DNA from 2 places in the Rhodococcus sp. GB-02 genome. Region 2 is predicted to be linked to the other one. Evidence: riboswitches for the same ligand, from Rfam matches in the RefSeq annotation. Region 2 holds a riboswitch; the other holds the start of a gene.
What was found. A riboswitch is a leader RNA that binds a small molecule or an ion and turns the genes downstream of it on or off. The one in region 2 is predicted to bind cyclic di-AMP.

Region 1: linked by a shared signal. The riboswitch ahead of ACSW29_RS15870 (transglycosylase family protein) and the one ahead of ACSW29_RS26975 (C40 family peptidase) in region 2 are both predicted to bind cyclic di-AMP.

What each region holds. Positions count from the first base shown of each region.
Region 1 is NZ_JBPUKE010000002.1:583,986-599,855, forward strand. It holds gene ACSW29_RS15845 (MFS transporter) at 1-839, shown strand, start outside; gene ACSW29_RS15850 (DUF2771 domain-containing protein) at 839-1,333, shown strand; gene ACSW29_RS15855 (cold-shock protein) at 1,421-1,834, opposite strand; gene ACSW29_RS15860 (hypothetical protein) at 2,050-2,277, shown strand; gene ACSW29_RS15865 (YccF domain-containing protein) at 2,311-2,700, shown strand; cyclic di-AMP (ydaO/yuaA leader) riboswitch at 2,956-3,165, shown strand; gene ACSW29_RS15870 (transglycosylase family protein) at 3,174-3,737, shown strand; gene ACSW29_RS15875 (hypothetical protein) at 3,820-4,008, opposite strand; gene ACSW29_RS15880 (helicase-associated domain-containing protein) at 4,069-6,393, shown strand; gene ACSW29_RS15885 (hypothetical protein) at 6,481-6,606, shown strand; gene ACSW29_RS15890 (TetR/AcrR family transcriptional regulator) at 7,032-7,682, opposite strand; gene ACSW29_RS15895 (hypothetical protein) at 7,737-8,051, opposite strand; gene ACSW29_RS15900 (LLM class flavin-dependent oxidoreductase) at 8,267-9,460, shown strand; gene ACSW29_RS15905 (alcohol dehydrogenase catalytic domain-containing protein) at 9,457-10,536, shown strand; gene ACSW29_RS15910 (DNA repair helicase XPB) at 10,716-12,374, shown strand; gene ACSW29_RS15915 (peptidase) at 12,477-14,555, shown strand; gene ACSW29_RS15920 (DUF3239 domain-containing protein) at 14,631-15,293, shown strand; gene ACSW29_RS15925 (LLM class F420-dependent oxidoreductase) at 15,303-15,870, opposite strand, start outside.
Region 2 is NZ_JBPUKE010000004.1:465,019-480,888, forward strand. It holds gene ACSW29_RS26920 (polyadenylate-specific 3'-exoribonuclease AS) at 62-553, opposite strand; gene ACSW29_RS26925 (lysophospholipid acyltransferase family protein) at 620-1,426, opposite strand; gene ACSW29_RS26930 (ROK family protein) at 1,521-2,561, opposite strand; gene ACSW29_RS26935 (hypothetical protein) at 2,686-3,081, opposite strand; gene ACSW29_RS26940 (ArsA family ATPase) at 3,078-4,328, opposite strand; gene ACSW29_RS26945 (SRPBCC family protein) at 4,329-4,766, opposite strand; gene ACSW29_RS26950 (polyketide cyclase / dehydrase and lipid transport) at 4,830-5,216, opposite strand; gene ACSW29_RS26955 (AMP-dependent synthetase/ligase) at 5,376-7,187, shown strand; gene ACSW29_RS26960 (glycosyltransferase family 4 protein) at 7,271-8,398, opposite strand; gene ACSW29_RS26965 (peptidase MA family metallohydrolase) at 8,494-9,852, opposite strand; gene ACSW29_RS26970 (C40 family peptidase) at 9,927-10,979, opposite strand; gene ACSW29_RS26975 (C40 family peptidase) at 11,305-11,862, opposite strand; cyclic di-AMP (ydaO/yuaA leader) riboswitch at 11,877-12,055, opposite strand; gene ACSW29_RS26980 (DEDD exonuclease domain-containing protein) at 12,655-14,337, shown strand; gene ACSW29_RS26985 (Lrp/AsnC family transcriptional regulator) at 14,416-14,691, shown strand; gene trpD (anthranilate phosphoribosyltransferase) at 14,735-15,826, opposite strand.

The DNA of each region.
Region 1 (15,870 bases), on a different contig from region 2:
TGTGGTTCGCGGTTGCCGTCACTGTCTTCGGCGCATATCTGAGCATGCGAATCCCGTCGTGGGTCGAGGTCACCGAGGGCGAGGTTCCCGCGACAATCACTTACCACCCGGACGAGGCACATCACGCCGGCAGCGCCCCACCACAGCCGAACGCGAAACCGGCCAAGGTCCGTCAGCCTCTCGGACGGGCAGTGATCATCGGACTCTGGGGCAACGGAACCATCCGAGTGCTCACCGGCTTTCTGACGCTCTACATCGCGTTCGTCGCCAAATCACGTACCGATCACGAGCCACTCCAGCAGGCCATGATGCTCGGATTGGTCGGCGCAGCCGCCGGTCTGGGTAACTTCGCCGGCAATGCCGCGGGCGCTCGCCTCAAGCTCGGCCGGCCCGCGTTGATCGTGCTTCGGTGCACGGCCTCGGTATGGATCATCGCCGTGATCGCCGCTCTGACGGACAACCTGATGACCGCCGCCCTGGCCACGCTCATCGCTTCCGCCGCCAGCGCCCTCGCCAAGGTCTCGCTCGACGCATCACTGCAGCACGACCTGCCCGAGGAATCGATCGCGTCCGGATTCGGCAGATCCGAGACGGTTCTGCAGTTGAGCTGGGTACTCGGCGGCGCATTGGGGGTTCTGCTTCCGACCGAATACTGGATCGGGTTCACTGTTGTATCGGTGTTCCTGACGATCGGGCTACTACAGACCTTCCTGAGCTACCGAGGAAACAGCCTCCTGCCCGGCCTCGGCGGGAAGCGACCCGATCTGGCCGAACAAGAAGTGACCGAAGTGATTTACACCGGTAAATCCAACCGAGGACAAGGAAGTACTCCGCAGTGATGATGCGCTCGAGAACAAAGAAGATCGTGGCAGCGATCAGTGTCCTGATGGTGGTGGCACTGGTTGCTTACGTCTCCGTTCTTTTCGTGATCATCAAGAACATCAACGACGACCCCGACAAGCTGCCGGTCATCACTGCATACGCACACGGCAAGACGATCGAGACCAACCCTGCCGGGTTCTGCACCATCGATCTGTCCCAGTGCGCCCAGGTGGGCGACATCTACGCACTCGACGTTCCAGCGGGCTATCCGTTGCAGCTGTCGTTGTCGACGGACGTCTCGGATGCGCAGTGGGCATTGCTGGCCGTCTACGAGGATGCCGACGGCAACCAGACCGGCGAGCCCCGAGTCTTCGAGCCCGGTGAGGCCTTGGCCGTGACGGTCGAATCTTCGAGCGATCCCGTCAAACAACTCGTCGGCGTCGAAATCCACCTCGCCGTCGGTGAGGGAAGCGAGCAGGGACTGCTGATCTGGTCGATCAAGACCGCCTGATCCCCGGACCATGAAAATGCCCTGTACACCGATTGGTGTGCAGGGCATTTTGTCAGCAGCTGTGTACGGCAGCTCGTGTCGAAGCGATCAGGTGTCGAGCTCGCGCGCGACGGCCCGGACGACCTCGGAGATCCGCTGAGCGGTCTTGCGGTCCGGGTACTTGCCGTTGCGCAGATCCGGCTGGACCTTCGCCTCGAGCAACGTGATCATGTCCTCGACCATGCCGTGCAGCTGGTCAGGGGTGTGCTTACGCTCGACGGGCTCACGACGCGTCGCCGTAGCGCCGCGCAATGACGGCGCCGGCTCGAGCACCTTCAGGCTCAGCGCCTGCGGACCGCGGCGACCTGCAGCCATGCCGAACTCGACGCGCTGGCCGGCCTTCAAGCCCTCGACGCCCTCGGGGAGAGCGGAAGCACGGACGTAGACGTCCTCGCCCTCTTCCTGCGACAGAAAGCCGAAACCCTTTTCGACGTCGTACCACTTCACCTTGCCGGTCGGCACCGCGTTCACCTGCTCATCACTCGACTGGGGCATCTGCCCCAATGTGCTCGGGAGGCTCTCGAAAGAGCCTCATGGCCTTGCTCGCATCGCTTCCGGTGGAAGAATGCAAAAGAACGCGCCCCACACTTGCTTCAGCGGGGCGCGCAGTCTGTTAACAGTCTACCTGTGACGAACCCGGGTCGGCACCCAGGTTTACAGGCACTATCCTCGTACGTGTGGACCCTCAACCGAACCCGCGCACTTCCGGCACCGGAAACGGTCTGTTCCGTACTGCGATGGCACTGTTCATCGTCGGATTCCTGGCAATCGTGGCCATCTTCGCGGTCCACATCTTCAGCGACACTCCGCCCGGCCTGGCCTTGTACCTCGTCGCACTCGCATGCCCGATCGGCTTCCTGCTCGCGATCGTCTACACGCTGAGATCCGGTCGACGCGTGCGCTGATCTCTCCCGCCTCCTACCGAAAGGTCACTGACCATGAGAATCCTCCTGAACGTGATCTGGCTGGTGTTCGGCGGCTTCTGGCTGGCATTGGGTTACTTCGCCGCAGGCATCATCTGCTGCATCCTCATCATCACGATTCCCTTCGGAATCGCAGCGTTCCGCATCGGCATCTACGCACTGTGGCCGTTCGGTAAGACCGTCGTCGACAAGCCGACCGCCGGTGTCGGTTCGATGATCGGCAACGTCATCTGGGTGATCATCGCCGGCATCTGGTTGGCGATCGGACACATCGTCACCGCCGTCGCAATGGCAATCACGATCATCGGAATTCCGCTCGCGGTCGCGAACCTGAAGATGATTCCGATCTCGCTGATGCCGCTCGGCAAGGAGATTGTCGACGTGGACCGCGTCAATTACGCATAGCCGTCGAATCCATCCCTGTAACGATGTGACCTTGATCACATTACGGATGGATAACAGAACGGACACAACCGGACATTCACTGAAGCACCCCCACCTACCTGGGAAGAGTCTCCTGCGCTTTGTGTGACGGGTTGTACGTCTTTCGCCACGCCGCGTTATCAAATGGTGACACGAGGGACGCGAGCCGTTACCGTCGTTTTCGGCCGGGAAACTCGGCCACCTCCGGCCCGCCGCGCCAAGCCTTGTCCCGCGGGTACCGGACTTCCGACAGAGCATTCCAGGGACGAGGACGGGGGACCCAAAGTCCTCTGTGAGAACAGAAAAGTTCTCCAGTGGACACCGGTTCGGTCGCAAGACCGAATCTTGGGGTGAAGCCAGACCCTTTCCAGCCAGGAAAGGCGAGGCCGGGCGACCTCTCAGCCCGAACCCGACAGCTGACCTCGCAGGCGCGTGTGGAGAGGATTTCGACCATCATGAGCGGACGCCATCGCAAGCCCACCACCACCGGCCGCACTGTCGCCAAGGTCGCCGTCACCGGCGCCATCATGGGCGTAGCAGGAATTGCAGCCACCGGAACCGCAAACGCTGCCCCCGACTCCGACTGGGATCGTCTCGCCCAGTGTGAGGCCGGCGGAAACTGGGCCATCAACACCGGCAACGGTTACCAGGGCGGATTGCAGTTCTCCCCCAGCACGTGGAACGCACACGGCGGCGGACAGTATGCAGCCACCGCAAACCAGGCCTCTCGCGAGCAGCAGATCGTTGTTGCCGAGCGTGTTCTTGCAAACCAGGGTTGGGGCGCATGGCCCTCCTGCTCCTCCAGCCTCGGACTGAGCAGCGGCGCCACCGAGCGTTCCGCTCCAGCCACCACGGCTCCTCAGGCAGCTCCGGCTCCGGCTCAGCAGGTCGCTCAGACCGTTGCGCACCCGGTTGCCGACGCCATCGATCAGGCAATCGCGTTCGCCAAGGCCAACGGCATCCCGGTCGACCCGCAGATCCTCGCAGCCGCAGACACCGCGAAGACGTTCCTCAAGTAACACCGGCAAGACTGTCCGCTCGGACGCTCGAACTAGAGAAGGCCCGCACCGAATCGGTGCGGGCCTTCTTCTTGTCGAGTTGTTATCGGTTGATGACTGTGTGCGGGTGTACGTAAGGGAGTGACTCCACCGGAACCGGAAAGGTGGTGTCCTCGCCGAAGGGTGAAAGTCCACCTGCACGGGTCGATGACAATTCGGTCACTGCGTGATCTCCGTCTGCAGTTTCCGGCCATCCTGGATCTACATAGTGTTGCTTCGAATTGTTGGCCACGAAGTCATTTTGACAGGACGCCGTTACGCCGTACAGACCAGGTCTCTAATCTGATACCTGATGACCGAAACACGTGGCACCCCGGCGGGCAGTTCCGCAGCCGAAAGTCTGACCGATTGGCTCTCGGCGCGCAGTGACGCCGAGTTGACGGAGTTGCTGCGTCTGCGCCCCGATCTGGCCGTGCCACCGCCGAGCACGATGGTGGTTCTCAGCGGTCGGGCGCAGCAACGCGCGTCGGTCAGCCGAGCGGCCGACGAGCTCGACACCCTCGATTTCGGTCTTCTCGAATTGTTGGCACTCGGTGGCGCTGAGGAAACTCCGATGACTCGGGCGGAACTCAACAGTGCAATCGCCGACCGCGCACTGACCGGCAAGGGCAAGGTCACCAAGAAGGCCGTCGACAAGTCGCTGTCGAAGATGCGCGAGTCCGCCCTCATCTGGGGTGTCGATCCCATCAGCGTCGTCCCGGCAGTCATCGGGATGATTCCCTGGCGTGTGGGTCGTGCCCTCGAACCTGCCGAGGCGATGTCCGAGACCGAGATCTCGGCGGCCCTCGACGCTCTGGACACCCGAGAACGGGATCTCCTCGAGACTCTCGCCAACTCCAGCCCGATCGGCCGCACCCGCGACGCTGCCCCTGGAACGCCGCCCGAGCGCCCGGTTCAGCGACTGCTGGCAGCCGGCCTGTTGCGGTGGCTCGACGAGCAAACCGTCGAACTCCCGGCGACGGTTCGTCAGGTCATCCGCGGCGAGCCGGTTTTCGATCCGACGACACTGACCGCACCGGTCATCGGGGGCGACAAACTCAAACCGGCGGACGTGAACGCCGCAGCAGCCGGCGAGGCGCTCGAGTTGGTACGCCAATGCGAGAACGTGATCGCAGTTCTGGGAGCAGCACCGGCCCCCGCCCTGCGAGCCGGTGGACTCGGCGTTCGAGAACTACGACGTGTAGCCAAAACTGCCGATCTCGACGAAGCGCGTGTGAGCCTGCTTGTCGAATTACTCTCCGCAGCCGGACTCATCGCGAGCGGAACGCCCGACCCGGCGCCGATCTCGGACAACGCGGACGAATACTGGACGCCCACACTCGCCGTCGACGGCTGGCTGAACGCGTCCACAGCGCGACGGTGGGAGGTCCTGGCGTCCGCCTGGGTCGATGTACCGCGTGTTCCGTGGATGATCGGGCTGCGGGATTCCACCGACAAGCCGATCGCGGCACTGTCCGAGGAGGGCCGGGCACCGGCGGCACCGCGAGATCGTCAGGCCATTCTGGGGCTGCTAGCCGAACTCGACAGTGGTCAGACTGCGTCGGCCGTCGAGGTCAGTCGGCTGTTGGCGTGGCGACGTCCGCGGTGGAGCGGACGCCTACGGACCTTCGCGATCGAGCGGACTCTGGACGAGGCCGCCGCACTCGGACTGGTAGCCCGCGGCGCTTTGTCGTCACCGGGACGAGCATTGCTACACGGCGGGGACGCCGAAGCCGAAATGCAGTCCGCGCTACCCGACCCGATCGACTACATCCTGGTCCAGGCAGATCTGACTTTGGTTGCGCCCGGCCCGCTCGTACCGGATCTGCTCGAGCAGGTGAGCCTGGTCGCGGACATCGAGTCGGCAGGATCGGCCTCCATGTACCGCATCAGCGAGGACAGTGTGCGTCGTGCTCTCGACGCCGGTCTGACGGCCACCGAACTGCATGCCATGTTCGCCTCGAAATCGAAGACACCTGTCCCCCAATCGCTTTCGTATCTGATTGACGATGTTGCACGTCGGCACGGACGACTGCGCGCCGGGGTCGCAGCGTCGTTCATCCGGTGCGAGGACGCATCACTGTTGGCGGAGGTACTCGCATCGGCGGTGGCCGAGTCCCTGGCATTGCGCGCGTTGGCTCCCACGGTCGCGATCTCCCAAGCCCCGCTACGCGAGGTCCTGGCCGAATTGCGCGCAGCCGGATTTGCGCCGGCCGGCGAAGACTCCTCGGGAACGCTGGTCGATCTTCGCCCACGCGGGGCTCGCGTACCGAACCGTCGCAGCCGACCGGCGTCGAGAATGCCTGCGAGCCCGTCGGCGGATCAGCTGGCGTCGTTGGTACGCACGATGCGTGCGGGCGACCGCGCTTCCGCCCCCGGCCGTGGCGGCGTTCGAACGGACGGTTCGCGCGAGAACAACGCTGCCACCATCGCCTTGCTGGCCACGGCGGCACGAGACAATTCCAGCGTCAACATCGGCTACGTCGACGCTCAGGGGGTCGCGACGCATCGCATCGTCGACCCCGTCAGCGTGGGCGGCGGACAGCTGGACGCCTTCGACCCGGCAAGCGGCGCGGTTCGCCGTTTCACGTTGCACCGCATTACTTCCGTCAGCCCCGTCGACTCCGGAAAAAAGTAGCGAAAAAGAAGCAACTGGCATTTTTCTGTAAATGAAGTATGGTCGAGGTCAGTTTGTGATTGCCACTTCGAAAAATGAGGAGCGACAATGGCTGACAAGGCGCCGGGTAAGAACATGAAGAAACCCGCCCAGTCGATCAAGGAACGCCGCGCGGAAAAGCGGGCGAAAACTGCGGAGTCTTCCGAGTTCATCCGTAAGCGGAAGCGGAGCTGACAGCAAAGTCCAGAGGAAGACGAGCTGACTGCGAAGCTGACCAATGCCTACCTCCACCGACACCCTCGTGCACCTGCACGAAACATTCAACCTGTTCAAGTCGCGTAATCGAGGAACTGACGCACGCTCGCGCGGCTACGCAGCGGGCATGACTCTCGCTTCACTCTGCGTCCTCGACGAACACGCTCGGCAATCCGGAATACTTCTATCGGATTTACCGCAGAAAGAGAATCAACCATCGTGAAAAGAACAATCCACACCCTGGACCGTATTCAAACGAGACTCGAATCGGAGCTTGATTCCACTCCGGGTGATTCCGAAAAGAATATCGGTTATCGGTCCGGAATTTCCGAAGCTATTACTCATGTAATGGAAATGCGGAAGTCAGTGGTCGCACAGAAATAGGAGGCGCATCGATTAGGCGCTCACCCCAATAACTGCCGCACACCACCCACCAGAAAGACGACCTGGTCCTCGTAGAAGTCGGCAAGCCGCTCCGGCGCGAGCGGCTTGCCACTTCCGCTCCAATCGTCCGCCCGGCTCAACGCCTGGAGGAAGCCCATCAAGGCAATCGCCCAGCGAGTCTCGAGCCTTTCCGGATCGGTAGCAGGAAAGGTACGACGGACCTGTTCGAGAAGATGATCACGCAGGTGCAGTTCGGTCGCTTCAAGGGCTGGATGGCCCGGTCGCGACATCTGCGGCTGCGAGATCTGCGTGACGATTCTGATCCATCGCATTCCCCGCGTGCGATGGCGAAGGAGCATTGCCTTGTAGGGCGCAGTGACGGCCCGTACCAGCGCCTCGACCGTCGGCGGCGTCTTGTCGGCGGCGAGGGCGTCCACGTTCGCGCTGATCTGATCTCGCACCGACGTTCCCATGTCCAACAGCACCGCGGCGACCAGATCGTCCTTGGTTCCGAAATGGTAGTGGACTGATGACGGCCCGAGACCGGCCGCGGCGTTGACCGAGCGCAGCGAAACTGCATCCAATCCCTCTGTCGCGAAAAGCCGTTCAGCAGTTTTGAGCAAACGCAGACGCGTCGCGTCGCCTTGACGGTTCTGCCGGGAGTCGGTCATACGAACGAGCTTCGCACGGGCTCGACAAACGTCTCCACAATGGTGAACGCAGAGTCAGAGTGATTCACGGTGTGCTCGCACCCTGTTGTCGCGATCGACCCAGCCGTGGGCGCGTGCGTAGTCCACCATCGCCGAGAACTTCTGCCTCCACTCGGTGTTTCCGATCCGGGCCGCGACGGCTTGCTCCAGGTGAGCAATGTCGAGCCAGATGTGATCGTCCTCGAGTTCCCCCCACGGTTCCAATACCCGACTCAGAGTCTCGGATCGATCGTCGCCGCCAACGACGACGACCGAGAGACTGGTGAAGTCGTCGACATTATTCAGTTCGACGGTCGAGGAGGTGGGGGTGATTATGACGTCCAGTTGCATGACCTCTTCAACGCTCCTTCTCAAAATCCTGGTTCAGTTGATCGACTTGTAACAACGATAACCGACGTCACTGCGCCAGATGGCGTTGAACTACAAGTGATTACAAACGTCCCACTGTGCGGGAGGCTCAACTTATTGGATCAGTTGATCCATGTTAGACATCTCAACCAGAGCGAGTGATCCAAATCACTCCCCTGTCGACAGGAGATGTCATCGTGTGGTCCGCATCGTCCATCCGCTTCGGAGCCTTCCTCGCCCCATACCATCCGCTCGACGCCGATCCCGCCCTGCAACTCAGACGCGATATCGACCTCATGACACACCTGGACCACCTCGGATTCGAGGAAGCGTGGATGGGTGAGCATCATTCGACCGGTGCCGAGATCGTGCCTGCTCCGGACATGTTCATCGCGGCCGCCGCAGAGCGGACCGAGCGTATCCAGTTCGGCACAGGTGTGACGTCCCTGCCCTATCACCACCCACTGATCACGGCCGACCGCATCACTCAGCTCGATCTGCAGACCCGCGGACGGCTCATCTTCGGCACCGGCCCAGGCAAGATCCCCCTCGATGCGCACATGATGGGCATCAACCCGCCGGACCAGCGTCGTCGCCAGGGCGAAGCGCTCGAGGCCATTCTCGCGCTGCTCCGCGGCGAGGTCGTCAACATGGAAACCGACTGGTTCACGTTGCGTGACGCACGCGCACAGCTGCCCACCTATCGTGCGGACGGCATCGAGACCGTGACAGCGTCGACGATTTCACCCAACGGTTCGGTGCTCGCCGGAAAGAACGGGCTCTCCCTGCTCTCACTCGCGGCGAGTTCACCCAGCGGATTCGACGCACTGGACCGCAACTGGGATGTGTACGAGAAGGTCTCGGCCGAGCACGGCCACCGCGCCGACCGGGCGACGTGGCGTGTGGTCAATCCGATGTTCATCGCCGAGACCCGAGCCGAGGCCGAGCGCGCCGTGAGCCGACGGATCGGATCGATGGCCTCCTACGTGAATCGACAGACCGGCCAGAGCCCGGCCTGGGCAGATACACCTGCCGGAATCATCGACCAGTGGCGCAACGACACACTCGGCGAGTTCGGTCAGGCGATCATCGGTACGCCCGAAGATGCGATCGCTCAGATCGAGCGTCTGATCGAGAAGACAGGAGGGTTCGGCACGTTCCTGATCCTTCACGTGGACATGGCGAGCTGGGAGGACACCAAACGCAGCTACGAATTGTTCGCCTCCGAGGTGGTCCCGCACTTCCGGAAGCGGAATGTCGGACGTCAGGCGAGCATGCAGTTCGCCGAGGACAACCGCGAATACCTGATCGGCGGGCTGGTCGGAGCGATCACCAAAGCCCATACCGACTACTACGGCCAACCAGCCGAGACGGGAGCCGTGCGCGCATGAGGGCCGTCCGATTCCAACAGGGAGAATTCGCCGTCGCCGAGATGGCCGACGCGCCGCCGTTGGCACCCCATCAGATCCGCGTCGACGTCGTCGCCTGCGGAATCTGCGGCAGCGACCTGAGCATGTCGAAGGACCCGTGCCGATTCGTCGAGGTCGCACACAACGGTGGCTACCCGCTCGCCACCTTCGATCCAGACGCACCCGTGGTGCTGGGTCACGAATACGCGGGTATCGTCTCCGAGACCGGTTCTGCAGTAGACGATTTCATGATCGGTGATCGGGTGGCCGGCATCGGCTTGGCCACCGACACGGCTACCGGAATACCGACGATCATCGGTTACTCGAACGAATACCACGGCGCGTTCGGCGATCACATCGTTGTCGACGCATTCTGGGTTCGCAAGGTTCCCGACCATCTGTCACTCGAGCACGCCACACTGGCCGAACCTCTACACGTCGGCGAGATGCATCTCCAACAGTCCGGCCTCACCTCGGCCGATTCAGCGCTCGTCGTCGGTTGCGGGACGATCGGACTGGGTGCCATCGTCGCTGCGAAAGCGAGAGGGGCACAGATCGTCATCGCGTCCGAGCCCTCCCCCAAACGCCGCGAGCTCGCCAAGAAGATGGGTGCGGACATCGTCGTCAACCCCTTCACACAGGATCCGATCGAACTGTGGAATCAGATGGTCGCCGAAGGCAACCCGCTCGTGGGCCAGGCCGCGAACGGCATCCTGATCGCCTACGAATGCAGCGGCCGGGCGGGGGTCATCGGCGAACTGATGCGCACCCTGCCGTTCAACTCGCGGATTCAGGTCCTGGCTGCGCCGTTCGGCGACGAGACCATCGTTCCCGTCATCGGTCAGTTCCGAAGGATCTCGATCAACTTCGGTCATGGCCCCTACGAGAACGCGTACGACATCACCCTTGCTCGGTTGGCCGCCGGCGAGATCGACGCCGAAGCGATCATTACCGGCCGTGTCGGGCTCGACGGAGTCTCGGATGCTTTTGCGGCTCTTCGCGCACCCGACGAGCACGTGAAGATCCTCGTCCTGCCCGCCGCAGGTCGTCCGGAATAGCGGTTGGTCCTGCCCTGTTGACGTAGGGGTGCCCGAACTCGGGCACCTCTACTTCTGGCTGTGCGAGCGTCGCATGTTGGCGTTGCGCTCCGATACCAGGACAATGGCAGGGTTGGCGTCAGCCGACAACGCCGTGCAACGCTCTGTGGCTGCTGCGTTTGTTTCACTAGGAGGCTTCCGTGACCGACGGACCGTTGATCGTCCAATCCGACAAGACGCTGCTGTTGGAGGTCGACCACGAGCGCGCCGGCGATGCCAGGCAGGCAATCGCCCCCTTCGCGGAACTCGAACGCGCCCCCGAGCACGTCCACACGTATCGCATCACTCCCCTGGCCTTGTGGAATGCCCGCGCCGCCGGACACGACGCCGAGCAGGTTGTCGACGCTCTGGTTTCGTTCTCACGATTCGCAGTTCCGCAACCGCTGCTGGTCGACATCGTCGACACGATGGCCAGGTACGGACGCTTGCAGCTGGTCAAGAGCCCGGTGCACGGCCTCATCCTGGTCAGCCTCGACCGGGCAGTCCTCACCGAGGTGATGCGACACAAGAAGATCTCACCGATGCTCGGTGAGAAGGTCGACGACGACACCGTGATCGTCCACCCGAGCGAACGCGGCCGCCTCAAGCAGATGCTGCTCAAGGTGGGCTGGCCGGCCGAGGACCTCGCCGGCTATGTGGACGGCGAAGCGCACCCGATCGATCTCGCTTTCGAAGAGGGCCACTGGGAACTGCGCGACTACCAGCAGATGGCAGCGGATTCGTTCTGGGCCGGCGGCTCAGGCGTCGTCGTGCTGCCATGTGGCGCTGGTAAGACGATGGTGGGCGCAGCAGCCATGGCAAAGGCCAAGGCCACCACACTCATCCTCGTCACCAATACCGTCGCCGGTCGTCAGTGGAAGCGTGAGCTCATCGCCCGCACATCGTTGACCGAGGAAGAAATCGGCGAATACTCCGGCGAGCGCAAGGAGATTCGGCCGGTCACGATCGCGACCTACCAGGTGATCACGCGTCGCACGAAGGGCGAGTACAAGCACCTCGAACTTTTCGACTCCCGCGACTGGGGACTGGTGATCTACGACGAGGTCCACTTGCTGCCCGCGCCCGTCTTCCGGATGACGGCAGACCTGCAGTCGCGCCGCCGTCTCGGCCTGACCGCAACGCTGGTTCGTGAGGACGGCCGCGAAGGCGACGTCTTCTCGCTCATCGGCCCCAAGCGCTACGACGCTCCGTGGAAGGACATCGAAGCGCAGGGCTGGATCGCGCCGGCCGACTGCGTCGAGGTGCGAGTGACGATGACGGACGCCGAGCGCATGTCCTATGCCGTCGCCGAACCGGAGGAGCGCTACAAACTGTGCTCGACGGCGCACACCAAAATTGCTGTCGTGAAGTCGATTCTGGCGAAGCACCCGGATTCACCGACCTTGGTGATCGGTGCGTATCTCGATCAGCTCGACGAACTCGGCGAAGCCCTGAACGCGCCGGTGATCAAGGGATCCACCAAGAACAAGGAACGTGAGATCCTGTTCGATCAGTTTCGTAACGGTGAGATCCAGACGCTGGTGGTGAGTAAGGTCGCGAACTTCTCGATCGACCTTCCGGAGGCGTCTGTCGCCGTGCAGGTTTCGGGAACCTTCGGATCGAGACAGGAAGAAGCTCAGCGGCTCGGACGACTGTTGCGACCCAAGCACGACGGTGGTCAGGCCCACTTCTATTCGGTGGTTTCCCGCGACACTCTCGATGCGGAATATGCGGCACATCGTCAGCGATTCCTCGCCGAACAGGGCTACGCCTACCGGATCACCGACGCCGACGACCTGCTCGGACCTGCAATCGGCTGAGCATTTCTGCAACACGTTGCAGAATCAAATGGACATACGTCCAGTTATCTGTAGAGTGTCCCCTGTCACAGTCGTGTCCATCGGCCGGGGGTCACCAGCACCATGCGCTCAGTTCCACGTCTACGGGGTCGGCTCGCCGGAACCATCTCGCTGCTGACTGCCGCCGTCGTCGTCGCCACGACCGGCGTCAGCGCGGCGGCACCGAGTCCTGCTCCTACCGCGCAGAACTCGGTGTACGCACTTGCGAACGGTTGCTTCGCGCTGCGCACCGAGTCTGGTGATTTCGTCCGTCGTGACGGGTCGGCGTACCTCACCGACGTAACGAAAGCCGCAGACGCCGAACCGTTCCGCCTGCATGCGGCCCAGTTGGGTCGTTTCATGCTGTACGGCCCGGATGGGTCGATGCTCTCGCACGACGGCGCGGACTCGGTACTCGCCACCTCCGAAGCAACTCCCTCCACCGACTGGACCGTAATGTCCACCGGCGAGTCCTTCGTTCTGACCGCGACCTCGAACGGCCGTCAACTGATCTCGCGAGATTCGATGCTCACGATGTCCGATCCCGGTGACGTTCCCGAATCTGCGTTCACGCTGATCCCGCGCGACGGCTGCGCCGATTTCCCCGAAGCGGAGGTGGGCGCAAACGGCGTTCCGGAAGAAATCGGACCGAACGGTGAAGTCACCGGATTCATCGACACACACGTGCACATGAACGCCTCCGAGTTCATGGGCGGAAACCTGCACTGCGGCCGACCTTTCGACCCTCAGGGCGTCACCGCAGCGCTCGTCGACTGCCCGGACCATCAACCCGACGGGATACCGGCGCTCCTCGAAAATGTTCTGTCGTACGGCAATCCCTTCGAAACTCACGACACCACCGGCTGGCCGAGTTTCGCCGACTGGCCGGCGCACGATTCACTGACGCACGAACAGACGTACTACAAGTGGGTCGAGCGAGCTTGGCGTGGTGGTCTGCGAATCTTCACCAATCTCTTTGTCGCCAATCGTGTCCTGTGCGAGCTGTATCCGAGCAAGCGAAATCCCTGTGACGAGATGGAGACCGTCCGGATCCAGGCGAAGCAGACACGCGAACTCCAGGACTACATCGACGCCCAGTACGGCGGTCCCGGCCGGGGTTGGTTCCGCATCGTGAGCTCGCCGGAACAGGCCAGGCAGGTGGCCGCCGACGGGAAGCTGGCCGTCACCCTCGGAGTGGAGGTGTCCGAACCCTTCGGTTGCTCTGTGCGTAACGGGATTCCGCAGTGCACCGAGGACGACATCGACCGCGGCCTGGACGAGTTGTACGACTTGGGTGTCCGGCAGATGATCGTCACGCACAAGTTCGACAACGCCCTCGGCGGTGCCCGTTTCGACGGCGGAGTCACCGGAGTGGCCGTCAACATCGGCAACTACCTGGGCACCGGGGAGTTCTGGCAGTCGGAATCATGCACCGGCGTCGCCGAGGACAACGTGCTGCCCACCAAGGTCGACGGCGCACAGAATCTTCTCGCAGTACTCCCACCCGGAGTGACACTTCCGGTGTACCCCGCTGGTCCGCAATGCAATTCACACGGCCTGACCGACCTGGGTGCATACACGATCAGCGGTTTGATGGACCGAGGGATGATCGTCGACATCGATCACATGAGCGTCAAGACCGCCGAAGCAGCCCTCGATATTCTCGAAGCCGCGAACTATTCCGGTGTTGTTTCCAGTCACAGCTGGAGCGACCCGAGCCTGTACAAGCGGATCTACGCGCTGGGAGGGTTCGTCGCCCTGTACGCCGGGCAACTCGACGCCTCGGACGACAAGCCCGAAGAGCGCGGATTCATCGACCAGTGGCGCGACGCGCGGGCAATGCGAAGCGAGAACTACTACTTCGGTTTCGGCTACGGCGCCGACACCAACGGCTTCGGGCCGCAGGCCGCACCGCGCGGTGACGCCGCCGAAAATCCGCTGCAGTATCCGTACACCGCCTTCGACGGCACCATCATGGACCAGCAGCGCGCAGGCACCAGGGTTTTCGACGTGAACACCGATGGCGTTGCCCAGTACGGGATGATTCCCGACTGGATCGCGGACATGCGTATTGCTGCGGGCGCCGACGGCGACACGATCATCGAGGACATGAGCCGCGGCGCCGAGGCCTACCTGCAGATGTGGGAGCGAGCACGAAACTAGCTACGCTGGTGGACGGCTCCCGGAAGATCGGGGGCCGGTCCTAGATCGTCCGGCACCACCCGAAGGATTTTTTTCGTGGCTGACTTCCAGTTCACCGTCGACAAGGCCCACGCCAAGTCGGTCAACGACACACTGGCCGACGTACGCCGCCTGCAGATTTCCGCAGTGATCTTCGCGATCGTCCTCGCCGCGGTCGGAGCCTGGCTGATCAGCATGGGCGAGGTGTGGTCCATCATCATCGGCGCGGTCCTCGCCATCGGTGCGGCCAGTTCACTGTGGGTCGCCGTGTGGGCACCTCGCAAGGTGGGAAGCGTCGAATCTCTGTATGCAGACAACCCACTGGTTCCCGCGATCGTCACCGAGGTTCACCCTCGAGCGGCGACCCTGACGGCACTGATCGACATCGCGAAGCCGGCGGCCGGAGCACCGAAGTACGCGCTCGTCAGCCGCAATGTTCGACTCAATCCGAAGTGGCGAGTCGGCGACCGCATTCCGTCGGTGGCACTGCGTTCGGATCGTTCCACCCGAAGCAAGGCTGACACGTGGCAGATGGTCAGCCCCATGCCGATCGAGTGGGGGACCAAGGACTCGGCAGTGCTGGCACGCGCGATCGCAGCTGTCAGTGCGAGCGAGTGGAACTTCCTGCAGAGCCGGATCCCCGACTCCGAAGAAGTTCGCACCCACCCCGATCGCCGGGTTCTGATCAACCCGGCCGATCTTCCTGACTCCCTGCGCTAGCCCAAACGGTTACGCGAGCGCGGGCAGCACTTCCTTCTCGAACATCTCGATTCCCGACGTGTCGTACGCGGCCTCGGGGAAGTAGAAGATTCCGTACTCGAGTCCCTGCGCCTTGAGCGCCGACAGGTTCTCGATGATCTGCTCGGGTGTACCTACGGCAGGCATTCCGCGGAACGCATCGAGCGACGCATCGGCGGCAGCTTCGCCGACCAACGGCGTCAGTCGGGCCTTCAGTGTCTCCAACCGCTGAGCCACCTCGGATTCCGTCGCGCCGATGGCCACGTTGTAGTTGGCCGAACGGACGATGGCGTCGAAATCGGTACCGACGGTGTCGCAGTGCTTCTTCAGGATCTCGGACTTGTGCGCGAAGCCGGCCGGGGTGCCGTCGAAGTTCGTGTACTGCGCGTACTTGGCCGCGATCTTGAGTGTGACCTTCTCGCCGCCACCGGCAACCCAGATGGGAATTCCGCCCTCTTGCAACGGAAGTGGACGGCACAGCGCTCCGTCGACCTGGTAGTACTTGCCGTCGAGCGTCGCGCTGCCGGTCGACCACGCCTGCTGCATGATCTGGATTCCT
Region 2 (15,870 bases):
GCGTCACACAGGCTCTCGATCGCAGCTCAATCGGGACAATTCTCGCGCGCCGAAGACGTGGTCAGCGAAGTGAACGTACTGCCGAAATCGCGTCGAACTTCACGAGGTTGTGCCTGGCATCGGCAAGTGCGTCGTGTGCGTCGGCAGGTGCTGACGGGAGGGCAGGACTGCCGTTGTCTTCCCAGAACTGTCGCAGTTCGCGGGTGTAGCGCGGCATCGACTGCGGTAGTTCGGTCATATCGCCCCACAGCTGGCACAGCGCGACGTGGTCGTAGGCGGCGACCCACGCCCAGAGCTCCGGAACGACCATCGGACGCGGAACGAAGAATTTCAGTAGGTCGTCGCGGATCTTCTCGCGGGATTTCCACAGCGGCGACGACGGCTGCGGCAACTTCGGCAGCACGTTCTTGCGCACCCAACTACCGGCACGGGCGGGATCGAACTCCGTCGAGACCGCGTAGTACTCCCGGCCGTCCTCGCAGACAACGCCGATGGACACGAGATCGATGGTTCGACCGTCTTCGATGAATTCACAGTCGTAGAAGTAGCGCACGTCCGAAAACTATGCCGCACGCGCAGGCCCTGGAGCCAATGCACGTGCGGCAGATGTGGGAAATCTCTAGCTGGCCTGTGCGTCCGGGACCGAATCCTTGTCGGTCTTCGCGGCTTCCTTCGACTCGGCGGAGGCGACGAGATCAACAACCGACTCGCCGTTCTCCGACGGAACGTCGACGGCAACTTCGGGTTTCGTGGGCGCCTGGTTTTTCAGGCTCGCCGCGTAGATGTCCACGTACTCCTGGCCGGAGAGTTTCATCAGCTTGTACATCACTTCGTCGGTCACAGCGCGCTCGACGAAGCGGTTTCCGCCCATGCCTTCGAAGCGGGAGAAATCGATGGGTTCGCCGACGATGACGGTGACCTTGGCAGGGCGCCACATCCGCGAGCCGATCGGATTCATCTTGTCGGTACCGACCATCGCAACCGGGATCACCTTGACGCCCGATTCGAGCGCGAGGCGCGCCATTCCGGTCTTGCCCTTGTAGAGGCGACCGTCAGGCGAACGCGTTCCCTCGGGGTAGATGCCCAGCAGACTGCCAGAACCGAGAACATTGAGACCGGCGTTGAGCGCATCCTGCGCCGCGTCCGCGCCGGTTCGGTCGATGGGGACCTGACCGACCGCGGTGAAGAACCACTTCTGGAAAGCGCCCTTCAGACCGGAACCGGTGAAGTACTCGCTCTTGGCAAGGAACGTGATGCGGCGGTTGACGCGAAGCGGAAGGTAGAACGAGTCCAGAACCGCCTGGTGATTGCTCGCCAGGATAGCCGCTCCGTCAGTCGGAATGTTCTCGTGACCCTTGACCGTCGGACGCCCGAGCAGCCAGAGAATCGGCCCCAGCAACACATACTTGAAGAGCCAATACCACACGGCGTCCCTCCCATTCACAACTGAATTTCGCTGAGTACGACCTTACTGCCGACCCGTAACCCCCGCTACACACGCCCCTGCAGGATCGACCCGATCACACTCCGGCAGATGTGGTTCCAGCGCCGTCGACCCCACCGAGATCCTGAGGCACTACCGAGCGAGCCAGGGCTGCGGCGCCGACCATCCCTGCAGCTTCGCCCAGCTGAGCCGAACGGATTCGTGCCAGCGGGCGGTGCTTCGCGCCCGTCAGCAATGTCGCGTACTGCTCACGGGCGTCGTCGAGAAACAGTGGGGCTGAACTTGCGACGCCGCCGGCGATCACCACCAGATCGGGGTCGTAGACGTCGCCGACCATCGCCAGTCCGACGGCCAGCCAACGGGTGAACTCGGCGATGGTCGCCAGCGCGAGTGGGTCACCGTCCTGCGCGGCGTTGGCGATCCGACGACCGGTGAGGGACCCCGGATCCACCGCTACCTCACGCGCCAGAACCGTCGACGCGGCCGGGTCGGCGGCAAGCAGTTCGATTGCCGTGTCCACGAGTGCCGTTCCGCTGCAATAGCGCTCCCAGCACCCACGTTTGCCACACGCGCATTGCCGCCCGCCTGGCACGACCTGGATGTGGCCGAGTTCGGGGGCGACGCCGTGACTCCCCCGATACAGCTCGCCGTTGATCAGCAGCGCGCCGCCGATTCCGGTCCCGATTGCCACCATCACGACATTGCGGCCCCCTGCGGCCGCGCCGAATCGATGTTCGGCAAATGCTGCTGCGTTGGCGTCGTGCTCGAGAACGACCGGCAGTCCGAGTCGCTTGCTCAAGTCGCTTCCGACCGGCGCGTCCACCCACGGCAAGTGCGGCGCGAACCGAACCGAGCTTCGATCGGACGTGATGAAGCCCGCGACCGCCAACCCCACAGCCGATACCTCGTGCCTGGTGACCAACTCGCGTACGACGCGATCAAGGCCGTCTTCGAGAGCTCTGGCGGACTGCGGAGTCGGGGCCTGAATCATCTCGAGCACTTGTCCGTCCACGTCCACGACGGAGGCCCTGATGCTCGTCCCGCCGACGTCGATGCCGACCGTCAAGACGTCGTCCATGGTGGAGTCGGAGACCGCTTTCAAGCGGCGCGCGCTCATCTCGCCAATTCCCGCGCGAGCGGCGCCCGTTGGAGTGCGCACCCTGTATCGGTGCCTCGTGCGTCGGTGACCATTGTGTCGATTGTGCTCATCACGAGCCGTTCGCTCTACCCGGGGTACTAAGTCAGTCCTTGACCGTCACGTTGATCGGGACAAATGCCGCCGTGCGAGTTCGCTCCGCACCTGGCGTCGTCGGGCCGCTGTCCGGTCCACGATCGGGGCCTGACGGCGCCCCGAGAAACTCGTCGAGAATCTCGCGAAGCAGCGCAAGGAATGCTGCTGCTTGACCCGCGAGAAATGCCAACAGTTCGTGGTGCTCACCGCGAACCAGTGCAGCGAGGGCGCACACCGGGCACCAACTGCAGCCGCTGAACACCGGTTGCGTGTCCGCTGAACCGGGGTCATCCGTCGCGGCGGTGGATGCTGCGGCAGCCTTCTGCAACACCGGTTCCAGGCGCGTCAGAACGGTTTCGGCCAGCGCGCGAAATTCCGCGACGAGGCGCTCGTGCTCTTCGCTCATACCGGCCACACCGCGGGATCCGGGCTGAACCGGATGATCAGGTAACTGCCGTCCAACTCCGCCCCGTTCACGACACAACGACGCAGCACCGACGCCAATCGAACTCTGCGTCGTACGCCGTCTGCTCCCACCAGCACATCGTCCTCCACCCGGCCCAACGACAACGACGACGGATCCACGAGGGGAAGGTACATCCGCATCACGTACACCGAATCGACTCCGGTCCCCGACTCCAACGACACCACGATGTTGTCCGCGGTGCCGACGGTGCCCGAATCCGTGCCCGTTCCACCCTCGAACGTGGCCGCGATCTCGCCCAGAGCGGCCAACCCTACCGGTTCGGCGCAAGCGCGTTCGACCGTTGTGACGGACATTCCATCGGTTGATCCACGCAATTCGTCCACGACGAGTGCCTGTGCCGCCCGGATCGAAGCGAGCCACTGCGCCGCCGGTGAATCGTCGACACCCTTCCCGGCTGACGAGTTGAACTGCGGGACAAGGTTGTTGATCACAATCCCGTCAACTCGCAACCCGGCCAGAGCCAGCCCGGACAACGTCCGACGAGTCGCCGCGACCGACACGCCATCAGCCGACGCCACCACACGCACGCTGGTGTTCTCCCGATCCGAGAGGTGAACCGCGATTCGATCCACCGACGCGAGCACCCGTTCGATGACGGACACGAGCAAAAGCAACCGCATGTCCGTGCCCGTCACGGCGACCATCCGCCTGTGCCGCGGCCACAATCGCTCGAGATACTCCGACACCATCGACGGCGACCCGAGGATCCGCAGCGCTTCGGCTGCGGCCGGACAGTCCACGATCACGAGGTCGTAGTCGCCGCTGTCGGAGAAGTCGACGATCTCGGAGAGTCCGAGTATGTCCTGGACGCCCAGGGATCCCGTCAACTCTTCTGGTTCCAACCGCTCGAACGACGAACCGTGTTCGTGATTTCCCGCTCCGAAATTTCCTGCAGCTTCGATCAATCCCGACAGTCCTCGGAACTTTTCCTCGAGGAGCTCGGAAGTGTCGAGTTGCCGGACGTCGAGGCGCTCGGTGAGAGGTGTAGTCGTTCGCAGCGCCGGCGCGCCCACGACATCCGCGAGAGAACCTGTCTGATCGATCGACACCAAGAGCACTCTCGCCCCGTCGGCCGCAGCCGACACAGCAGTCGCTGCGGCAAGCGTCGTCGTGCCTACTCCGCCTTTACCGACGAACAGTTGGACGCGCGATCGTTGCTCCGGCACTCAGCCCTCGACTCGCTTCTTCAGTTCTTTCAGAGCTGTGTCGGTGATGATCTTCTCGGCCTTGCGCTTGAACAGACCGATCATCGGAATCGTCAGGTCGACCGTCAACTCGTAGGTGACCGACGTGGTGCCGTTCGGGCCGGGCTCGAGTGTGTACGAACCGAATTGGGACTTCTGGATCTCACCCGAGATCAGCTCCCAGCTCACCGCCATACCGTCCGGCGCCCACGAATACTGCAGTTCGTAGGTGTCCTTCACCATCCCCGCGTCGAGGACAAAACGTACTCGGTCCGCGCGGCCGCCCTGCCCCGGAGCCGTCACCTCGACGGACTTCGCCGCGGCCACCCATTCGGGGTACTGCGGGAAATCGGCGATGACGTTCATCACGGCGTCGGCAGGGGCGTCGATGCTGATCAACCCCTTGGTCTTCTCGGCCATACGACTGCGCTACCTTCCTTCGTCAAAAGTCCAGAACCTGCACAACGTGCACTGCTTCGATTATCAGTCCGGTGCTACTCCGGCGGCACGCCCTGCTTCGAGTTCGCGCTTGAGCTGGAAGGACATGACCTTGCCGTCGACCCGACGCTTGCGGTTCATCCCGGCGAGGTCGAGGTTCGCCAGATCGGACGGTGATACTCCGACCGGTTCACAGTGCAGGAAGTAGTGCGCGATCGTCCCGTCCATGACCGGTTCGAGCCACACCTCCATGGTGCCGACCAGCTGACCGGACACTCCCCACCGGAATCCCGCGGGACCGCGATCTTCCCGGACTTCGAGCACAAGATCACTGAACCAGCGACGCCATTGCGCACGCGAGGACAACAGTTCGGCGACCCGCTCGGGCGGGGCGGCGATGAAAGTCTGGTCTGCGACCTGAATGCTGCTCACCGATGTAGCTTCACATATCGCGTCGGTGAAGCGTCGAGGGGTGTCGCACCACTACATACCGGACAGACTGTAAGCCTGGCCACAACTGCGTCGGACATGCGACTACAGTAGGAGACGAAAACCCTACTCGTCAGTATTTCGCAGTGTCGGAGGTATTTCGTGCCTGAGTTCAGCGCACCCCAGACGTTCACCATTCCCGAGGATGCCTCCGCGGTCGACTCGGTCTTCGCCTTCGCGAAGACGAAGCCGGCGGCGGTTGTCTACAAGCGCAAAGTCGGAAATGCATGGGTCGACGTCACTGCAGGCGATTTCGCCGCTCAGGTGACTGCCGTCGCCAAGGGCCTGATCGCGATCGGAGTCAAGCAGGGCGACCGCGTCGGCCTCATGTCGGCGACTCGCTTCGAATGGCCGCTCGTCGACTACGCCATCTGGGCGGCCGGCGGCGTGACGGTTCCGATCTACGAAACCTCCGCAGCCGAGCAGGTTCGCTGGATTCTCGAGGACTCCGAGGCAATCGACCTCATCGTCGAGAACGACGCACATGCCGCGACCGTGAAGGACGTCGCTGCAGCCGCACCCGCGCTGCGCACGGTCTACCAGATCGAAGCCGCGGCAGGCGGTAAAGGTGTTGTCGAGGAATTGACCGCACTGGGCGCCGACATCTCCGACGAGGACGTCCACGCCCGCGTCGCTGCACTGAAGGCTTCCGATCCCGCGACCCTGATCTACACGTCGGGCACCACAGGCCGACCCAAGGGTTGCCAGCTGACGCACTCCAACCTCATTGCCGAGTCGAAGGGCATCCTCGACTCCAACCTCGGCACGCTGCTCAAGACTCCCGGCGTTCGCACCCTGATGTTCTTGCCGCTCGCGCACGTTCTCGCTCGCGCAGTCAGCATCGCGTCGTTCGACGCCGGTGCAGCGCTGGGGCACACGAGTGACATCCCGAACCTCGTTCCGACGTTCGGCGAGTTCAAGCCGGACTTCATCCTCTCGGTGCCACGCGTGTTCGAGAAGGTGTACAACAGCGCACGTGCCAAGGCGCACGGCGACGGCAAGGGAAAGATCTTCGACGCGGCCGCAGACACCGCCGTTGCCTGGAGCGAGGCGCAGGACAAGGGCGGCGCCGGCATCGTTCTCAAGGCCAAGCACGCTCTCTTCGACAAGCTCGTGTACTCGAAGCTTCGCGCTGCACTCGGCGGGCAGTGCCAGCTGGCCATTTCCGGTGGTGCACCTCTGGGCGCTCGACTCGGCCACTTCTTCCGCGGTATCGGCGTCACGATCTACGAGGGCTACGGGCTGACCGAGACCACCGCAGCGTTCGCCGTCAACACCATCGGCGCACAGAAGGTCGGCTCTGTCGGAAAGCCTTTGGCCGGCAACTCCGTTCGCATCGCTGAAGACGGCGAAATCCTCCTCTCGGGACCGGTCGTCTTCACCGGCTACTGGCGCAACGAGAAGGCGACTGCCGAGTCGATCGAGAACGGCTGGTTCCACACCGGCGACCTCGGCACCGTCGACAAGGACGGCTATATCACCATCACCGGCCGCAAGAAGGAAATCATCGTCACGGCGGGCGGCAAGAACGTCTCCCCCGCTCAGCTCGAAGATTCCCTTCGCGCCCACCCGCTGATCAGCCAGGCCATCGTGGTCGGCGACCAGAAGCCTTTCATCGGCGCCCTCATCACCATCGACGCCGAAGCTCTTCCCGCTTGGAACGAGCGCAACAACAAGGCCGCAGGAACCACAGCTGCCGACCTGGTTTCGGACGGCGAACTGGTCGGCGAAATCCAGGACGCCATCGACGAGGCCAACAAGCTCGTCTCACACGCCGAGGCAATCAAGAAGTTCCGCATTCTTCCGGTCGACTTCTCCGAGGACACAGGCGAACTCACGCCCACGATGAAGCTCAAGCGCAACGTCGTGCACGAGAGCTTTGCCGCCGACATCGAAAAGATCTACGCCAAGTAGCCTTTCGTCGATCAGTCCTCTGCTGACATGAACGGCCCGCACCGAATTCGGTGCGGGCCGTTCGCGTTCCAGTCCGCAGTAGCTCAGCCGAGAAGACTACGCAGCTTCGAAGCGAGCGTGTCCCACTTCCATTCTTCGGCAACCCACGCCCGGCCGGCTGCTCCCATCGCGGCCGCTCGATCACGATCGGACAGCACCTCGATCACGGATTCGGCGACGTCGCGAACAGAGGTGCCGTCGACCACGAGGCCGGTCTTGTTCTGCTGCACCGTTTCCGGAGCGCCACCACTGCGCCCGGCGATCACCGGAACGCCGGTCGCCGAAGCCTCGAGGTAGACGATTCCCAATCCTTCGACGTCCAAGCCGGCGCCTCGGGTACGACACGGCATCGCAAACACGTCGGCAATCGTGTGGTGAGCCGACAACTCCGCGGCGGGCACCGTGCCGGTGAAGACGACGTGATCGTCCATCCCGGTCTTTCGCGCGAGTTGACGGAGGTGGTCCTCGTACGGTCCACCGCCGACGATCACCAGCACCGCCCCGTCGATGCTCTTTCGAATCGTCGGCAGCGCCTTGATGAGCATGTCCTGCCCCTTGCGTGGCACGAGCCGCGACAGGCACAGGATCGTGGGCCGCTCTCCCAGCCCGTATCGCTTACGCAGTTCTGCGCGGGCGACCGAGTCCGGGTGGAACAACGACGTGTCGACTCCGGACGGCAGGTGCTCGAGCGCCGCTTGCGGGCCGAAAGCCGCCGAGAACCGCCCACGGGTGTATTTGCTGACAAACGTCACCGCATCCGTGTGATCGCCGATCACGCGCAACGATTGCCGCGCACCGGGAATCATCGACCATCCGACCTCGTGGCCGTGGGTACTCGCGATCACTCGGCTCGCTCCGGCGCGCCGAACAACCGGCGCCAACAACGCCAACGGCGCCGCCGCACCGAACCAGACCGACTCACAGTCGTGCTTCTTGACCAACTTCGCGGCCCGACGAGCGACAAAAGGCGAGGGCAGCATCAGCGTCGTCGGGTGCCGAATGACCTCGAAAGGCTGTGCCGCGTCGAACTTCTTGTGCGAGTCGCCCCGCCACCGCGGCGCGTACACCACCAACTTGTCCGCCGGCAGATGCCCTGCGAACGTGTGGAGATAAGACTGGATACCTCCGGGGCGAGGAGGAAAATCATTGGTCACCAAGAGGGTCCGGCGCATCCGTCCACCGTAAGGCACTCGGTGCGTCGAGACGCGACAAGGTCACCGCGCAGTTTACGAACGACCCAGCTGCGAACGACCGAACCGCTGACTGCTCAGCCCAGATGGCTGTTGGTCCAGTCGACCCATCCGGTTCGTAGGTCCTCGGTTCCGACGCCGAGAACCGCTCGGATCCGCGAGTCGAGGTCTTCAGCCGTCATCTTTCCGGAGGCCAGGGCCCGAAAGAGGTCGGTCAGCTTGGCCTCTCCGAATCGATCAGCGATGTACGCGTTGATCGACCAAGCCGATTCGTACGCCAGTGAACTCACGACCGGTACACCGCCGAACTGCGCGTCGTCCGGAAACTCGGTAGGAGTATCGCCGGCACGTACCGCTGCTGCCAGAGTCGGTGCGATCTCGCCCCAGGCCCGCGAGGATCCGCGGTTTCCCGCGTATTCGGCGAACCCTTCCAACACCCACATCGGTGACCCGTCGCGGGTTTTCGATCGGGCGGCTATGTGCATGAGTTCGTGGCGCAGCACCGTTCGCCTGGTGATGTCGGTCAACCTCGAAGCCGCGGCAGGCGAGAAAACCACCCGCTGGCCGCTCACGTCGGAAGACCCGTCCGCCGTCGCATCCGCGACCGAAACTGCGGCAATCGAAGCGCCGTCGTGATGGGAGCCGACCAGTGCGGTGAATTCCTCCGCCGATCCAGCCACCATGAGCACCGCTCGCTCGGACCACCATGGACCCCACAATTGCGTCGTGTTCTCGATGGCCGAGTCCACATCGGACGCCAAGGCATCGACAAACGCCTGCTGACCCGGATGCCCGATCACCAGCGCACTACCCGCAGAATTTTCGGCGACGGCCAGCGGGCCGAAGTCCCAAGGGCCGTTCCAGGATTCGCCCGTCGTTCGGGCTCCGTCCAGTCCGACGATCGCCCCGTCAGCAAGAACCGACCACTGATCACCGCGTTTCGCGAGCGTCATGGACACGCCCTTGCGAGTGGGCAACGCGTCGACGCCGTCGAGGGCGTACCGCAACAGGACTTGCGCATTCCATAATTCGACGTCTCCGTCCGGCGCACCGGTTCGCGGCGCCGGAGTCAGGCCGCCGCCGGGAATCTCGTATCCCCAGTCGGAGAAGTCGAGCGCTCCCGCTGCAGTGGCTCGTCGAATCTCCGCTTCGAGCACACCGGGTGCGGCAGCATCGTCGACGAACTTCGCCAGCCCTGACGGATCGTCGGACATCTGCGCCGCAGCCCAGGCATCGAGAAAGGCCTGTACCTGAGCGGTTCGATCGGCATCCTGCTCGCTGGCTGCATTTTCGTCGGAATCGGACCTGTTCGTCAGGAAGATCGTCAAACCGAGAACGAGCACCACGGCAACACCGAGCGCCACGAGAGCCGGGTACTCCCAACGGCGTTTTTGATCTGCGCCGACGTCGGGCGTCGTCATCGGTTCAGTCGGCACGGTGCCGAGTGTAGGAGAACTCGACTCGACGCTTCACGGCGGCTGGCCACACGTCGCCCGGACGCAGCAAGCCGTCAGTAACGACGCGCAGTGGAAAACTCCATGCCTGCCATCGACTGAACCTTCACCGGTACGCCGAACGTCGATGCATGCAGAATGTTTCCGTCGCCGGCGTAGATACCGACATGCGAGTTGTCGCTGTAGAAAGTCACAACGTCACCGGGCTGTAGTTGGTCCCTCGAGACCGGAACACCGCCCTGTGCCTGCGCTTGGCTCGAACGGGGCAGAGACTTCCCGATCTGCTTGTAGGCCCAGACCACCAGACCTGAGCAGTCGAACTCGTTCGGGCCGGTTGCGCCCCAGACGTACGGATCACCGATACGGGTCAGGCCTGCCTGGAGCGCTGCGGCGCCGGACCCCGGCGTCAAGTTAGCTAGAATCTTGCTGAGATCGACGTCCGGCGGGAATGGCGTACCGCTCAGTTGGTTACGCTCGGCATCGGTGAGGTTCTGGAATGCCTTGGTCACATCGGCAATCTGCGTCTGCAGTTCACTCTGCTTGCGCTGCAAATCGTCACTGAGTGCACGGGCTTGATCGGCGGCGGTTCGAGCATCTTCGGCCGATCGCTTCGACGCTTCCGAGGCAGCACGCGCATCGGCAGTAGCTTGGTTGAACTGTGAGACCTGCACTGCGGCGTCGTTGGAGATAACGTCGAGCGCGGACATCTGGTCGAGCAACTGCTGCGGCGAATCGCTCACCATCAGAGCGAAGAGGCGATTGGTCCGCGCACCCTGGTAATTCGCTGTGGCAATGCGGTTTACCGCCGGAGCGAACTCGGCGACACGTGCCGAAGCCGCGCCGAGAAGACCCTGATCGGCTGCCGAACGCGCGTCCGCATCATTCGCGACCGCCAGCTTCGCGTCGAGGTCGATCTGTGCGTTGTGCAGCGCTTCGTTGGTCTGCTCGGATACCCGGGAGAGTTCACCGAGCTTGTCGAGCGCCTCGGTGGGGTTGGTGATGACGGGGTCGGCACCGGCCTGCATCGAAGGCCCTGCGACGAGTCCGAACGCCAGCACTCCCACTGTCAATGCGGCGCGTACTCGACTGTTGTTTTTCGATGAAACCACGGAATGCAACTCTCCGTCTCGATGAAGCGACGTCGACCGGGACCGGTCGACATTCTGTTAGCTGGCTGTCAACTATTCACAGTACCTGCCTCGGCCGCGCAATGTCTCGGTAAGGTTACGGAACGGCATACGTTTGTGTCTACTCGCCGGTAGGCGTGTCGGGGTGAAGTACTGGCGGATTGTCGAGAAACAAAGAATGTGGGCCTCGAATCAGAAGATTCGAGGCCCACATTCGAAGATCCGGAGCTCCCCCGAGCTCCGCCGCCTTGCAGCGGCGGATCGTTCCGACTGCCTACCGGAGACAGCCGTCGAGCGTGATCAGAAATCAGTAACGACGAGCGCCGTCGTACGGCATCGAAGAGACCGGTGCGAGCTTCACGGGCTGACCAGCGGTCGACGCGTGGATGACATTGCCGTTGCCGGCGTAGATGCCCGAGTGCGATCCGCCGTAGAAGGAGATCACGTCGCCGACCTGAAGATCGGACTGTGCAACGGCAACGCCGGCTGCAGCCTGGTCGTAGCTCGTGCGAGGCAGGTTCAGGCCGGCCTGCTTGTATGCCCACTGGACCAGACCGGAGCAGTCGAATGCGTCCGGGCCCGATGCGCCGTACACGTACGGGGAGCCCAGCTTGCTCTCTGCGGCGCGAACTGCCTGCTCACCGACACTGGAGACGGGAGCGGCCGGTGCGGCCGGTGCGATGTCGGTGATGCCCGGGACGACCGGCAACTGAGGAATAGAAACGCCAGGAACCTCGAAGGTGCCGACGCCGGGGATCGTGATGGGGTCTGCCGAGGCAGGTGCAGCGGTTGCAGCAAATGCACCGACTGCGAGCGCGCCGGCTACTGCCAACTGCGCTGAACGCTTGAAACTCTGTGACGCCACTTAAGGGGTGCTCCATTTCTTCCATTCATCCGCCGACCGAGTTAGCTGACGGGTTCGGGCTGGGAAGATCAGCCCTACCCGCGTGGTCTGCAGCGATCGAGCGTGCTGCACCCCAGGCGGGATTCACCCCAGTGGAAACTTGGGTTCCCGGTTCGGGTTCCTCGCGGAGATCCCGATTAGGCGGTTCCTGACGATGCCGGTCCTGTTTGGTCCGGCAAGACTTCGTTAGGTCTCAGGAAGGTTACGAAATGATCGCGACGATGTCGACCGCTTCGTGACAATCGCGCCCGATTCGCCGGAAATCGTGCTGCCGCGCCCGCGATACTCCCAACGGGTCACGAAGAGATAACGACAGGTCTGTTCGGCGAGGCTCACCTGGCCCGCAAACCTGCGCTTGTTACCCACTGACAAGGGTCACCAAACCCGACAATCCGATCTTCCATGCAGTTCAACGCCGATTACTTGAAACTAGAACCTGTTTCGATCAAACGAGCATTTTCGGCGGCTGATCGTCGTAGCAACAACCTCACGAATCGCCCTACCGGCAAGTAGGCTCGGGGCCGCATTCGCGAGTTCCCGCCGCAAGTGTGATCCTCGTCTCTCATACTTTTGTCGGGGGTCGATCCGCTGCTTTCTCAATGGAAGTCGGAGTGAGCCGGATTCCGCGTCAGCACTCACCCATTCCTGTCGGGGGGTCCTTCTACTGTCTGCGATGTGAGTCCCGCCTCGGCCCGAGAATTTCCGTCTCCGCCCCCGTTCTCCGACGGGGAGAAATTCGACGTCGGGCGGCAACTGAGCTTCGACGAGCTGGACACACCGCTGAGCGAGACAACGTTTGTCGTCGTCGACCTCGAGACCACAGGCGGAAGCGCCGACCAGGACTCCATCACCGAGATCGGCGCCGTCAAGATCCGGGGCGGAGAGGTACTCGGTGAAATGGCAACACTCGTCGATCCCGGCCGGTCGATTCCGCCGTACATCGTCGAGCTGACCGGAATCACCACGGCCATGCTGATCGGCGCACCTCCCATCGAACGTGTCCTGCCTGCATTTCTCGAATTCGCCGAGGGCGCGGTGCTGGTGGCACACAACGCGCCGTTCGACATCGGCTTCCTCAAAGCAGCGGCGTCACGCAGCGCACGCCCGTGGCCGGCGTTCCGAGTCCTGTGCACCGTCAAACTCGCCCGACGGGTACTCACACGCGACGAAGCACCTTCGGTGAAGCTCTCCGCACTTGCCCATCTGTTTCAAGTGACCACCCAGCCGACGCACCGCGCGCTCGACGACGCGCGTGCGACGGTCGATGTCCTCCACGGGTTGATCGACAGGGTCGGAAACCAGGGCGTCCACAGTTACAGCGAACTCGTCGACTACCTGCCCAACATCTCCTCGCATCAGCGGGCCAAACGGTCCTTCGCCGCAAACCTGCCGCGAAGCCCCGGTGTCTACCTTTTCCGAGGTCCTTCGGACGAAGCCCTCTATATAGGAACTGCTACCGACCTTCGACGCCGCGTCCGTAACTACTTCACCGGTTCGGAGACGCGCGGCCGTATGAAGGAAATGGTCGCGCTGGCCACTCGCGTCGACCACGTCGAGTGCGCGCACGCTTTGGAAGCCGGAGTCCGCGAACTGCGCCTTCTGAGCGCGCATGCGCCGCCGTACAACCGTCGTTCCAAGTTTCCCAAGCGCGGTTGGTGGATCACCCTCACGGACGAGGCGTTTCCGAGACTGTCCGTGGTTCGCACGGCGACTGCCGATTCGATCGGCCCGTTCACCTCTCGCGCCGATGCAGTAGACGTCGCCGAGACAGTCGCAGAGTTCAGTCGTCTACGCACCTGCACCAAGCGACTGGGGCGCGGCGCCGTCCACGGCCCTGACTGCCCCGCTCGCGAATTGGGAGCATGTCCGGCCTCCTGGGCCCCGGAAATCACTGCAGAGGACTACGCGGCGGCCCCTGAGGCTGTGCGTGGTTTCTTCCGGGGAACCAGCGACGCTCCTTTACAACAGATGCAGGCGCGGATCGACGAACTGTCCGCACACGCGTTGTTCGAGAATGCTGCTCGTCTACGTGACCGAACCGTCGCAGTCGCTACCGCAGTGCGGCGCACACAGCGGCTCGCCGCAGTCGCGGCGATCGAACAACTCGTTCTCGCCCGCCCCACCGGGGACGGCGGCTGGGAGCTGTCCGTGATCCGCTCTGGACGGCTCGCCTCCGCGGGCCTCGCCAGGCGCGGAACACACCCGATGCCCGTCGTCGACGCCATCACAGCGGCCGCCGAAACCGTGTTGCCGGACAACACACCGTTTCGCGGCGCGTCACCCGAAGAACTGGGCCTGATCGCAAGGTGGCTCGCATCGGACGGCGTACGAATCGTGTCGGCGACATCCGGCTACGTCGAACCTGTGGGCGGTGCCGGCAGGTGGGAAGCCTGGTGCCGACTCGCGCGGGCGGGTACCGAATCCGAACATCGATGACGTAACGACGGGGCGGCACCCCTAAGCTCGATCGAAACCACCGGGTCATCACAACCCACCGGGAAATCGAGGAGAGAAATGATCAACGCCATCGTCATGATTCACGCCGAGTCCGCTCGGATCCCGGAAACCGCGCAGGCCGTCGCCGACCTGTCCGGTGTGACCGAGGTCTACTCGTGCGCAGGTGACGTCGACTTGATTGCCATCGTGAAAGTACGTGACCACGCCCAGATCGCCGACGTGGTCACCGGAGGAATCAACAAGGTGCCCGGCGTACTCCGAACCGCCACACACATTGCCTTCCAGTCGTTCTCCAGCGCTGACGTCGAAGCCGGTTTCTCGCTGGGTGAGTAGCCCGTCGACCGAGCCCCTTCGACGCCTCTTCGACTGACGTCGATCAGGCTTGGTCAGCCAGATCGACGGTGAGTGCCGCCCACTTGTGAAGCAATTCAGCCCCCGCGCCACTGTCGATCGCGGCAGCGGCGGCGTTCATCCCGGCAGAGATCGCACCCTCGAGGTCGTCGCCGACACCGTTGAATGCCGCGATGGCTGCTCCCGCATTCAGCAAGACCGCGTCCCGGACGGGGCCCTTCTGCCCGGAGAGCAGCGTTCGCGCCACCGTGGCGTTGACTTCGGCGTCTCCTCCGCGCAACTCTTCGAGAGGAACGCGGTCGATTCCGAGATCACGCGGATCCAACGTGACGGTTCGCACACTTCCACCGCCGACGATGTGGACCGTCGAAGTCGTGGAGGTGGTCAGTTCGTCGAGTCCGTCGTCTCCGCGCACCACCAACGCCGAATTGCCGCGCTGCGCAAGTACTCCCGCGACAACCGAGATCAGCTTCGGAAATGCGCACCCGATCAGGCCGGCGCGCGGGCGAGCCGGGTTGGTCAGTGGACCGAGCACGTTGAACGCCGTCGGGATGCCGATTTCCTTGCGGGGCACAGCGGCAAAGCGCAGTGCGGGATGGAAGACGGGCGCGAAGCAGAAGCCGATGCCGACCTCCTCGACACACCTCGCCACCTGCTCCGGCCCGAGGTTGATGCGAACGCCGAGCGCCTCGAGCACGTCGGCTCCGCCGCTCTTGGACGAAGCAGCGCGGTTGCCGTGCTTGACAACTCGCACACCGGACGCGGCAACCACGATCGAGGCCATCGTCGAGATGTTGACGGTGTTGGAGCGGTCACCGCCCGTACCGACGATGTCGACGACGTCGGAATCGACCGGCACGCGCCGGGAGTGTTCGAGCATCGCGGCAGCGAGCCCTTCCAACTCCGCGGGAGTTTCACCCTTCATCTTCAGCCCGACGCCGAAAGCTGCGATCTGAGCGGAAGTGGCGTTGTCCGACATGATCTCGCCCATCGCCCACCGACTGTCGGCTTCCGACAAGTCGCTGCCGTCCGTGAGCAAACCGAGAATCATCGGCCAGGACCGCACCACGGCACTCGAATCGACGTTCACGGCGTTGGTTGCGTCGGTGCCGGCCATAGTGCCTTGGTCCCCTGTCGTTCATGTGGGCTGTGTTTCGTGCT